DNA from 3 places in the Streptomyces sp. RKAG293 genome. Region 2 is predicted to be linked to each of the others. Evidence: riboswitches for the same ligand, from Rfam matches in the RefSeq annotation. Region 2 holds a riboswitch; each other region holds the start of a gene.

The links. Region 2 has a riboswitch for cyclic di-AMP ahead of LNW72_RS29350 (M23 family metallopeptidase). Riboswitches for the same ligand answer to the same signal wherever they lie in the genome.
Region 1: another riboswitch for cyclic di-AMP. It lies ahead of LNW72_RS24440 (C40 family peptidase); the one in region 2 lies ahead of LNW72_RS29350 (M23 family metallopeptidase).
Region 3: another riboswitch for cyclic di-AMP. It lies ahead of LNW72_RS08875 (LysM peptidoglycan-binding domain-containing M23 family metallopeptidase); the one in region 2 lies ahead of LNW72_RS29350 (M23 family metallopeptidase).

What each region holds. Positions count from the first base shown of each region.
Region 1 is NZ_JAJOZB010000001.1:5,446,046-5,449,310, forward strand. It holds gene LNW72_RS24435 (NlpC/P60 family protein) at 1-152, opposite strand, end outside; cyclic di-AMP (ydaO/yuaA leader) riboswitch at 150-315, opposite strand; gene LNW72_RS24440 (C40 family peptidase) at 520-1,668, opposite strand; cyclic di-AMP (ydaO/yuaA leader) riboswitch at 1,675-1,849, opposite strand; gene pcrA (DNA helicase PcrA) at 2,084-3,265, shown strand, end outside.
Region 2 is NZ_JAJOZB010000001.1:6,608,137-6,611,401, forward strand. It holds gene LNW72_RS29345 (pitrilysin family protein) at 1-1,205, shown strand, start outside; cyclic di-AMP (ydaO/yuaA leader) riboswitch at 1,417-1,574, shown strand; gene LNW72_RS29350 (M23 family metallopeptidase) at 1,589-2,431, shown strand; gene LNW72_RS29355 (GntR family transcriptional regulator) at 2,582-3,265, shown strand, end outside.
Region 3 is NZ_JAJOZB010000001.1:2,041,333-2,044,597, reverse strand. It holds gene LNW72_RS08885 (uridine kinase) at 1-352, shown strand, start outside; gene LNW72_RS08880 (GNAT family N-acetyltransferase) at 367-1,416, shown strand; cyclic di-AMP (ydaO/yuaA leader) riboswitch at 1,738-1,916, shown strand; gene LNW72_RS08875 (LysM peptidoglycan-binding domain-containing M23 family metallopeptidase) at 1,922-2,881, shown strand; gene LNW72_RS08870 (cupin domain-containing protein) at 3,020-3,265, opposite strand, start outside.

The sequences.
Region 1 (3,265 bases), 1.2 Mb from region 2:
GTGATGGAGGGCTTCGCGGGCGCGGCGCTCGCGGACTCGCTCAGCAGAGTCACAGTGGCCAGCGCCACCGTCGTCAGGCCCACCACGGCACGCGGGCCGGTGGAGGCGAGTATTCGGGGGCGCGGTTTGCGGTGCGACGCCAAGGCAGACATTCCTTCCGTGGACCGCTTACCGGGTTAGCTGACGGGTTCGGGCGATGGAAGGCTGCCCTACGGTGCTCACGTCCGTTGTGCGGACGTTCGCCCCGATTCACCCCAAGTCCTGCGTGTGGGTCCCCGGTTCCGGCCTCGCGGTCGGATTCAGCGGAGGCAGCTCGCCGTCGGCACTGCGCCGGCTTGTGGAACGAGCTGCCTAGCGGGCCACCGTAGTCAACTTGAGTGACTCTTGGGAAGTTTCCATCAGAAGGTGAGCGAAATCGCTTCGTTACCTTACCTATTGTGACCGTCCGTCCGAATGGCGGGCCGACAGTCGGGCCCTGTCGGGCCGCCTGTCGATCCGCGACATTCGAGACGGTGAACTTCAGGACGGGCGAGAAGCTCCGTAAACCGGCATTTGGGTGATCGGTGCGATCTTGACGACCGTGCCGGTGTGCGGCGCGTGGATCATGTTGCCGTCCCCTATGTAGAGGCCGACATGACTGATGTCGTCGTAGAAGAAGATCAGGTCGCCGGGCCGCAGGTCCGACATCGAGACGCGCTCGCCGGCCTTCACCTGGTCCCAGGTGGTGCGCGGCAGGGTGACGCCGGCCGCCTTCCAGGCCGCCTGCGTCAGCCCTGAGCAGTCCCACGAGTCCATACCCGTCGCACCCCACCCGTACGGATCCCCGAGCTGAGCGCGGGCGAACGCGATGGCCTTCGCCGCCTTCGACGAGGTGGTGTTCGAACCCGAACCGCCGGTGCCCGTCCCGGCGCCGGTCTTCGCGGCCTCCTTGGCGGCGGCCTCCCGTGCGGCCTTCTCCTTGGCGGCGACCTCCGCGGCCAGCTTGCGAGCCTGCTCCTCCTTCTTGGCCACCAGCGCCTCCAGCCGGGCCTTCTCCTGCGCGGTGAGGGAGTTGAGGAGCGTCTGCGCCGCCGCGAGCTTCTGCCGGACGGCGGTCTTCTCCGTCTGCAGCTTGGTCTGCGCCGAGGTCAGCGCGCCGAGGCTCTTCACCGCCTCGGTGCGCTTCTGCGTCGTCGTGGCCTGCTGGGTGCGGAAGTTCTCGACCGCTTCCTTCTGGTTGCCGGTCATCCGCTTCATCTGGTGCGTCTGGTCGAAGAACTGCTGCGGATCGGCGGAGAGCAGGAACGTGCTCGTCCCCTCGACGCCGCCGCTGCGGTACTGGGCGGCCGCGTACTGGCCCAGGACGCGCCGCGCGTCGTTGAGCGACTCGGTCCGCTGTGCGACCTGGCTCAACAGCGCCTCGACCTTGGAGCTCTGCTGGTCGGCCTGCTCCTTCGCGCCGTTGTAGCGCTCGGTGGCGACCTCGGCGTCGTGGTTGAGCGCGTCGACCTTCGCCTGGACCTCTTCGATGGAGGGCGGCTGCGGCTGCGCGGGCGCCGCGCTCGCGGTCTCGCCCAGCAGGGTGACGGTGGCCAGTGCCGCCGCCGTGAATCCGACGGCCGCGCGGGGGCCGGTCGTGGTGAGCAGGCCGGCGCGTATGCCGGGGCGGGGTTTGCGGTGCGACGCCAAGGCGGGAAATCCTTCCGTAAACCGCTTACCGGGTTAGCTGTCGGGTTCGGGCTGTCGGAAGGTCGCCCTACGGTTCGTGCGGAACGTCCCCTGCGGAACATCCCGTGCGGACCGATTCACCCCAGTGATGCCAGTGGGTCCCCGGCTGCGGCCTCTCGGCCGCACTCAGCGGAGACGGTCCGTGACGGCGTGTTGCCGAGGTGGAGGACGGACCGCCTGGTCCGGCACGGTAGCCAACTCTCGTGTCCGGTGGGAAGACCGGTGTCCGATAGGCCCGAAACCATTTCGTGATCTGTGCTCGGTGGTCGGATCCGGTCGCGGAGAGTGACGAATCTTTCAGGCCCGGTCCACGTCCGGACGGACTCCGCCAAGCGGAGTGTGAGGTGTCAGTGGGGGCGCCTAGACTCGGGAAGCGATGAGCAGCCTCTTTGACGACAGCTTCCTGGCCGACCTCCAGGCCCCCGACCACGCGTCGGAATCCGTCCCGCCGCCCCCGGAGCACGGGTCCGCGCACCGGCCGGACGATGCCGCGGACGACCTCTTCGGCGGGCGCTTCAACGAGCCCCCGCACGGTGGCCGGGACGCGTACTACCGGGACGGGGCCGCCCGCCCCGTCGTCGACCCCGCGCAGCTCCTGGAGGGGCTGAACGAGCAGCAGCGCGCCGCCGTCGTGCACGCGGGCGGGCCGCTGCTCATCGTCGCGGGCGCCGGATCGGGCAAGACGCGGGTGCTGACGCACCGCATCGCCCATCTGCTGGGCACCCGCGGGGTGCACCCAGGCGAGATCCTCGCGATCACGTTCACCAACAAGGCCGCGGGCGAGATGAAGGAACGCGTCGGCGACCTCGTCGGCGCGCGCGCCAACGCGATGTGGGTCATGACGTTCCACAGCGCGTGCGTGCGGATCCTGCGCCGCGAGAGCAAGAAGCTCGGCTTCACCTCCAGCTTCTCGATCTACGACGCCGCCGACTCCAAGCGGCTCATGGCGCTCGTCTGCCGGGACCTGGACCTCGACCCCAAGCAGTTCCCGCCGAAGGCGTTCAGCGCGAAGGTCTCGAACCTCAAGAACGAGCTGATCGACGAGGAGGACTACGCCCGGCAGGCGGAGAACCCCTTCGAGAAGCACGTCGCCGAGGCGTACGCGCTCTACCAGGCGCGGCTGCGCGAGGCCAACGCCCTGGACTTCGACGACATCATCATGACCACGGTGCACCTGCTCCAGGCGTTCCCCGACGTCGCCGAGCACTACCGGCGCCGGTTCCGCCACGTCCTCGTGGACGAGTACCAGGACACCAACCACGCCCAGTACACGCTGGTGCGCGAGCTGGTCGGCACCGGCGACCACACGGCCGAGCTGTGCGTGGTGGGTGACGCGGACCAGAGCATCTACGCCTTCCGCGGTGCCACCATCCGCAACATCCTGCAGTTCGAAGAGGACTACCCGCAGGCGACGACGATCCTGCTGGAGCAGAACTACCGCTCCACGCAGACGATCCTCACGGCCGCCAACGCCGTCATCGAGCGCAACGCAGGCCGCCGCGCCAAGAACCTGTGGACCGACGCCGGCGACGGCCCGATCATCACGGGCTATGTCGCC
Region 2 (3,265 bases):
CCGAGGGCCTGGACGGGGTGGCCACGATCATGGCCCGCGCGTTCTCCGAGGGCACCGACAAGCTCACCGCGGAGGAGTTCGCCGCCGAGCTGGAGCGCTGCGGCGCCACGCTCGACGCGCACGCCGACCACCCGGGCGTCCGGGTCTCGCTGGAGGTCCCGGCCTCCCGGCTGGACAAGGCCCTCGGGCTGCTCGCGGACGCCCTGCGCGCCCCCGCGTTCCCCGACGGCGAGGTCGAGCGGCTGGTCAACAACCGGCTCGACGAGATCCCGCACGAGCTGGCCAACCCGGCCCGCCGCGCCTCCATGGCGCTCTCCGCGGAGCTGTTCCCCGCCGATCTGCGCTGCTCCCGCCCGCGCCAGGGCACCGAGCAGACGGTGGCGAGGATCGACGCCGCGGCCGTCCGGGCGTTCTACGACGCGCATGTGCGCCCCGCCACCACCACGGCCGTCGTCGTCGGTGACCTGACCGGCATCGACCTGGTCGCGCTGCTGGACGAGACGCTCGGCGAGTGGACCGGCTCGACCGCGGAGCCCCGCCCGCTGCCGCAGATCACCGCCGACGACACCGCGCGCGTGGTGATCGTGGACCGGCCGGGCGCGGTACAGACCCAGCTGCTGATCGGCCGTACCGGCTCCGACCGGCACGACCCGGTCTGGGCGGCCCAGGTGCTCGGCACGTACTGCCTGGGCGGCACCCTGACGTCCCGGCTGGACCGGGTGCTGCGCGAGGAGAAGGGCTACACGTACGGCGTGCGGGCCTTCGGCCAGGTGCTGCTGTCCACCCCGGAGGGGACGGGCGCCTCGCTGCTCGCCATCAGCGGCTCGGTGGCCACCGAGGTCACCGGACCCGCGCTCGCCGACGCCTGGCAGGTCGTCCGCACCCTGGCGGCCGAGGGGCTGACCGACGACGAGCGCGATGTCGCCGTGCAGAACCTCGTCGGAGTGGCTCCGCTGCGCTACGAGACGGCCGCGGCCGTCGCCGGCACGCTCGCCGACCAGGTCGAGCAGTTCCTGCCGGACGACTTCCAGGCCCAGATGTACGCGCGGCTGGCGCGGACCGGCACCGTGGAGGCGACCGCCGCGGTGGTCAGCGCCTTCCCGCTGGACCGCATGGTCGTCGTCCTCGTGGGCGACGCCTCGGCGATCGAGGGGCCCGTCACAGAGCTGGGACTCGGCCCCGTGAAGGTCATCGCGGCCGGCTGACCGGATTCGGCCGCGCGCCGGCCGATGGGCGGCGGAACCCTGGCGCACCCCTTGGGGCGCCGGGGTTCCGGGCTTTTTCGATCTTTATCGGCCCGCAAACCTCCCTTGTGGCGAACGCAACAAATCACCTGATCTGTTTGCCGTAACCGACACGGTCCGATTAGCGTCCTGCTCTGCTGTCCGTCACCATCCGCCGCGTCCAGCGGCAACCGGGCAGTGATCGCCGAGTCCCCGTCTGGCGCGAGCCTGGGGAGCCGGGGACCCACGTCCCTGGGGTGAATCGGGCCGCCCTCACCACGAGGCAGCCCGTAGGAGACCTTCCTGCTCCGAACCCGTCAGCTAACCCGGTAGGCGAGAAGGAAGGAAAGGATCTCGCCGCACCCATGGCGTTCACTGTTCTGCCCGCGCCCAGCGGGAAGCACCGCCGTCCCCGTCGTGCCGCACTCCGCACCGGGACCACCCTGGCCGGCGTCGCCGTTCTGACCGCGGCCGGCACCTTCGGCGCCACCGCGGCCACCGCGCTCTCCACCCCGGAACGCGCCGTCGTTCCCAACACCATCGAGGACACGTCGTTCGCTCGCGCCCTCGACGCCTCGGACAGCCTCACCAACTCCCTCGCCGCCCAGGCCGCCGCCCAGCACAAGGCGGCCGACGAGACCAAGCGTGTGGCCGCCGAGGCCAAGCGCAAGGCCGATGAGGCCAGGCGCGTGGCCCAGGCCGCCGCAGCCGCCAAGAAGAAGGCCGCGGCCGAGGCGATGATCAAGGCCGAGCGTGCCGCCGAGGCCCGCGCCGCCCGTGCCGAGGAGGAGCGCAAGAAGCTCAACTCCTTCGTGCTGCCCGTCGACAGCGGCATCGGCACCGGCTACAAGGTCCCCGGCTCCATGTGGGCCTCCGGCTACCACACCGGCGTCGACTTCACCGCGTCCACCGGCACCCCGGTCCACGCCGTGGGCGCCGGCACCGTCGTCACCGCGGGCTTCGACTCGGCGTACGGCAACAACGTCGTGATCCGGCACAGCGACGGCATCTACACGCTGTGCGCCCACATGTCCTCGCTCAGCGTGTCGGTCGGCGAGACCGTGACCACCGGCCAGCAGATCGGCCTGTCCGGCGCGACCGGCAACGTCACCGGACCGCACGTGCACTTCGAGGCCCGCACCACGGCCGACTACGGTTCGGACATCGACCCCGTGGCGTACCTCCGCTCGCACGGCGTCTCCATCTGATCCACCGGAGACCAGCACCCCCGTCCCCCTCGAAGGCCCCGGCTCCCCGCCGGGGCCTTCGTGCTGTCCAAAAATAATCCATGAATTCTGGACTGCGGTCGGAATCCTGGTTGTGCTGGAATAGAGTCGCCGAAGAATACGGGGAAAAGAATGGAGACCGGCGATGCGGAATCGGATGTGAACGGGACGGACGGCGCGGGGCGTCGTATCTCCGCACAGGTCGTGTGCACCGCGATCCGTGACGACATCGTCGGCGGTTTCTATCCGCCGGGCAGCCGGCTGACCGAGGAGCTGCTGGCGAGGCGTTACGGGGTCTCCCGGGTCCCGGTGCGCGAGGCGCTGCGGACCCTGGAGTCGGAGGGGTTCGTCCGTACCCGCCGGCACGCGGGCGCCTCCGTCGCCGAGCCGACGGAGCAGGAGGCAGCCGACCTGCTGGAGATCCGCGGCCTGCTGGAGCCGCTGGGGGCCGCCAGGGCCGCGCAGCGGCGCACCGACGCCCACCTCAAGGTGTTGCGCGGGCTGGTGCGGCTGGGTCAGGAACGTTCCCAGCAGGGCCAGCTGTCGGATCTGCCGTCCCTGAACGGCTGGTTCCACGAGACGCTCGCCCAGGCCTCCGGCAGCCCCACGCTGGCCGCGCTGCTCACCCAGCTGCGGCACAAGATCGCCTGGGTGTACGGGGAGGGGGACCCCGGCCGGGCGGTGGAGTCCTGGGAGGAGCACGGCGCGATAGTCGACGCCGTGGCCCGCGGCGACGCGGAACGGGCCCGCAGGATCTCGGCCGGGCATGTGGAGCGCGCGGTCTCGGTGAGGACTCCGAAACACCCTGTATACGCC
Region 3 (3,265 bases), 4.6 Mb from region 2:
GCTGGCGCCCGGCGGCAGCGGCCGGGTGCTGCCCTCGCTGTGGGACGCGGCCACCGACCGCGCGACCCGGGCCGGCTACGTCGAACTGCCGCCCGGCGGCGTCCTGCTGCTGGACGGTCAACTCCTGCTCGGCCAGGGGCTCGACCTGGACCTGACGGTCCATCTGCGGCTCTCCCCGGCGGCCCTGGCCCGGCGCACCCCGGACGAAGAGCACTGGACACTCCCCGCCTTCGGGCGGTACGCCGACGAGGTCCGTCCGGCGGAGGCCGCGGACGTCCTGGTGCACGCCGACGACCCCCGGCACCCGGCGTGGAGCGGACATCCCTTGCCGCCGGACCACGCGGACGGCTAGCGTCGCCCACCACCATGACCTTCGCGATCGCGCCGATGAGCGCCGAGCACATACCCGAGGCCGCCGCCCTGTACGACCGCTGGTCCGGACACTCCCGCAAGAGCCGGCCGCCGGGCGCCCCCACCGGTCAGGAACTGCTCGGAAGACTGCTCGCGGAACCGGACACCGAGGCCTACTTCGCCCGGGACAGCGGCGGCAGGCCCGCCGGCTATCTCGCGGCCTCCCCGCTCGACCTCGCCGAGGACACACCCGGCGCGCTCCGCAGTCACCCGCGCTCCGCGGTGGTCCGGCACGGCGGGCACGCACCCGCGCCGGGGCAGCGCGACAACGCCGCGCTGCTCGCCCTGTACGCCGAGGCGGCCGCCCGGCTCGTCGCCCAGCGGCGACTGGTCCACTACGTCGAACTGCCGGCGTCCGGGACCGCCGCGATGGACTGGTGCCAACTGGGCTTCGGCTTCGAGGAGATGTACGGGCTGATGGCGGTCAAGCCCCGCGGCCGGCAGCCGCGCGGGGTGGACGGGCTGAGCATCCGCCGGGCCGGCCCCGGCGATCTGCCGCAGATCGGCCGGATGGCCGCGGAGTCGGCCCGCTACCAGCGGGAGTCGGCCATGTTCCTGCCGCAGTCCGACGCCGCCCTCGCCGCGATGCGCACCCGCTACACCGACACGCTCTCCGACCCCCGCTGCGCGGCCTGGATCGCCGGCCGCGGCGGTGAGGAGATCGGCATGGTGCTGCTCGCCCCGTCCCCGGCCGGCCCGGTCACCCCGGACGGCTGCGTGGAGCTGGCCGAGGCGTACGTCGAGCCGTCCGCGCGGGGCGAGGGCGTCAGCCGGATTCTGCTCGCCACCGCGGCGGCCTGGGCGTACGACCACGAGTACCGGCACATCGGCGCCCGCTGGCACTCCGCTTCGCCGCTGGCGGCGGGGCACTGGCCCGCGGTGGGCTTCCGGGTCGCGGCCTACCGCCTCAGCCGCGTCCTCGACCCCCGGATCCGCCCGGGGCACGCCTCGGGGCAGTTCGCCGGGCAGGTCCAGGGGCGGGATCGGGCACCGCTCGGCACGTGACCGCGCTCACACCCGGCCCGCCGAGTGAGCGGGCTCACGCGTGTGATACGCAGAGCTGCCGCCTTCTCCACGGTGCGTTCCCGACATACGTCTTTTATTACGCCTTCAGTGTGTCGCTTCACTGAAAGTGAAGAAATCGCACACGTACAGAACGGGCGGAACGACTCAGGGTCACCGAAATGCGCGGGCGGCTCCGCACGTGATATGCGGCTCATGCCCGAATGTTGCCCTGTCGTCGGGAGTTCGCCTAGCTTCGCTCTCCTGCGGGTCAAATGCTCGCAGGATCCCACCGGGTGGAACGCCTAGTCCTGCCGCTGCCCGGTGCTTTGAACACCAAACTTCTACGGCAGGAGCGGGGGACCCAGGTAAGTGCCGTTCCCGAAGATCGGGAACGGCTTGGGGTGAAGTCGCAACAGGCCGCGCCGTCAATGGCGCATGCCGCGACCGGGCAGCTCCAGCCCGAACCCGACAGCTCACCTCGCCGGCGTAGGAGAGGAACTCCCCCATGCCCGCAAAGGGAAAGCACCGTATTGGCCGTATGAGCCGGCTCACCAGGATCTGCGTCGCGGCCGGCACCGGTGGCGCCGCGCTCGCGCTGCCGCTGGCGATGTCGTCGAACGCCTTCGCCGCTGACACGCACGTGACCGCCGCGAACGCCGCCGCCTCCGCCCCGGCGCACGCCGCCCCGGCCGCCAAGGCCGCTCCGGCGAAGACCGCCGACACGTACAAGGTGGTCGGCGGGGACAGCCTGTCGAAGATCGCCGACGTGCACCACGTCAACGGCGGCTGGCAGAAGCTGTACGCCGACAACAAGCAGACCGTCGGCGGCAACCCGGACCTGATCTTCCCGGGCCAGACCCTGGCCCTGGGCTCCAAGGCCGTGCCGTCGAACTCCGCCCCGTCCGCCGACCCGGCGCCGAAGGCGTCCCCGAAGGCGTCCACGGAGACGAAGACGGAGACGAAGAAGGCCCCGGCGAAGAAGGCCCCGGCCAAGAGCGAGTCGACCGCGAAGTCCTCGTCCTCCGCCGACAAGGCCCCCGCCGCCGCGAGCTCCTCCTCCGGCTACACCCTCCCGGTCTCGGGCGCCAGCATCGGCACCCCGTACCACCAGTCCGGTTCCAGCTGGTCCAGCGGTTACCACACCGGTGTGGACTTCGTCGTGTCGACCGGCACCACGGTGAAGGCGATCGCCGCCGGCACCGTCATCTCCGCGGGCGACGGCGGCGCGTACGGCAACCAGGTCGTCATCCAGCACAGCGACGGCAAGTACTCGCAGTACGCGCACCTGTCCTCGCTGTCCGTCTCGGCCGGCGAGACCGTCACCGAGGGCCAGCAGATCGGCCTGTCCGGCGCGACCGGCAACGTGACCGGCCCGCACCTGCACTTCGAGATCCGTACCGGTCCCGACTACGGCTCGGACATCGACCCGGTCGCGTACCTGAACGAGCACGGCGTGACCGTCTGACCCGTCCCGCGACGCCGCGCGTGAACGCGCGCGCCTCGTGAGACGCGCAGTGCCCGCCTGTCCTGGAACTGACCCGGGACGGGCGGGCACTTCCGCGTTCCGCCCCGGATCGGTACCCGTACCCGAACCGGTGCGCGGTCAGCCGGCGGGGTGGTTGTAGCCGAACACCCGCGCCCCGGTCTCGGACCGCGGTCGGTGGCTGGAGCCCTGTTCGAGCAGGACGTAGGTGCCGGGGCCGTGCCGCAGGTCGCCCTCGATGACCTCGCCCTCGGCCACGAAGTAGCCCTCGCCGACCGTCTCGTGCACATCGACGCCGGGCCACCGGGAGCCGGGTTCGAAGTCCACCACCCAGAAGGTGAACGGGGCCGGGCCGGGCAGTTCGCG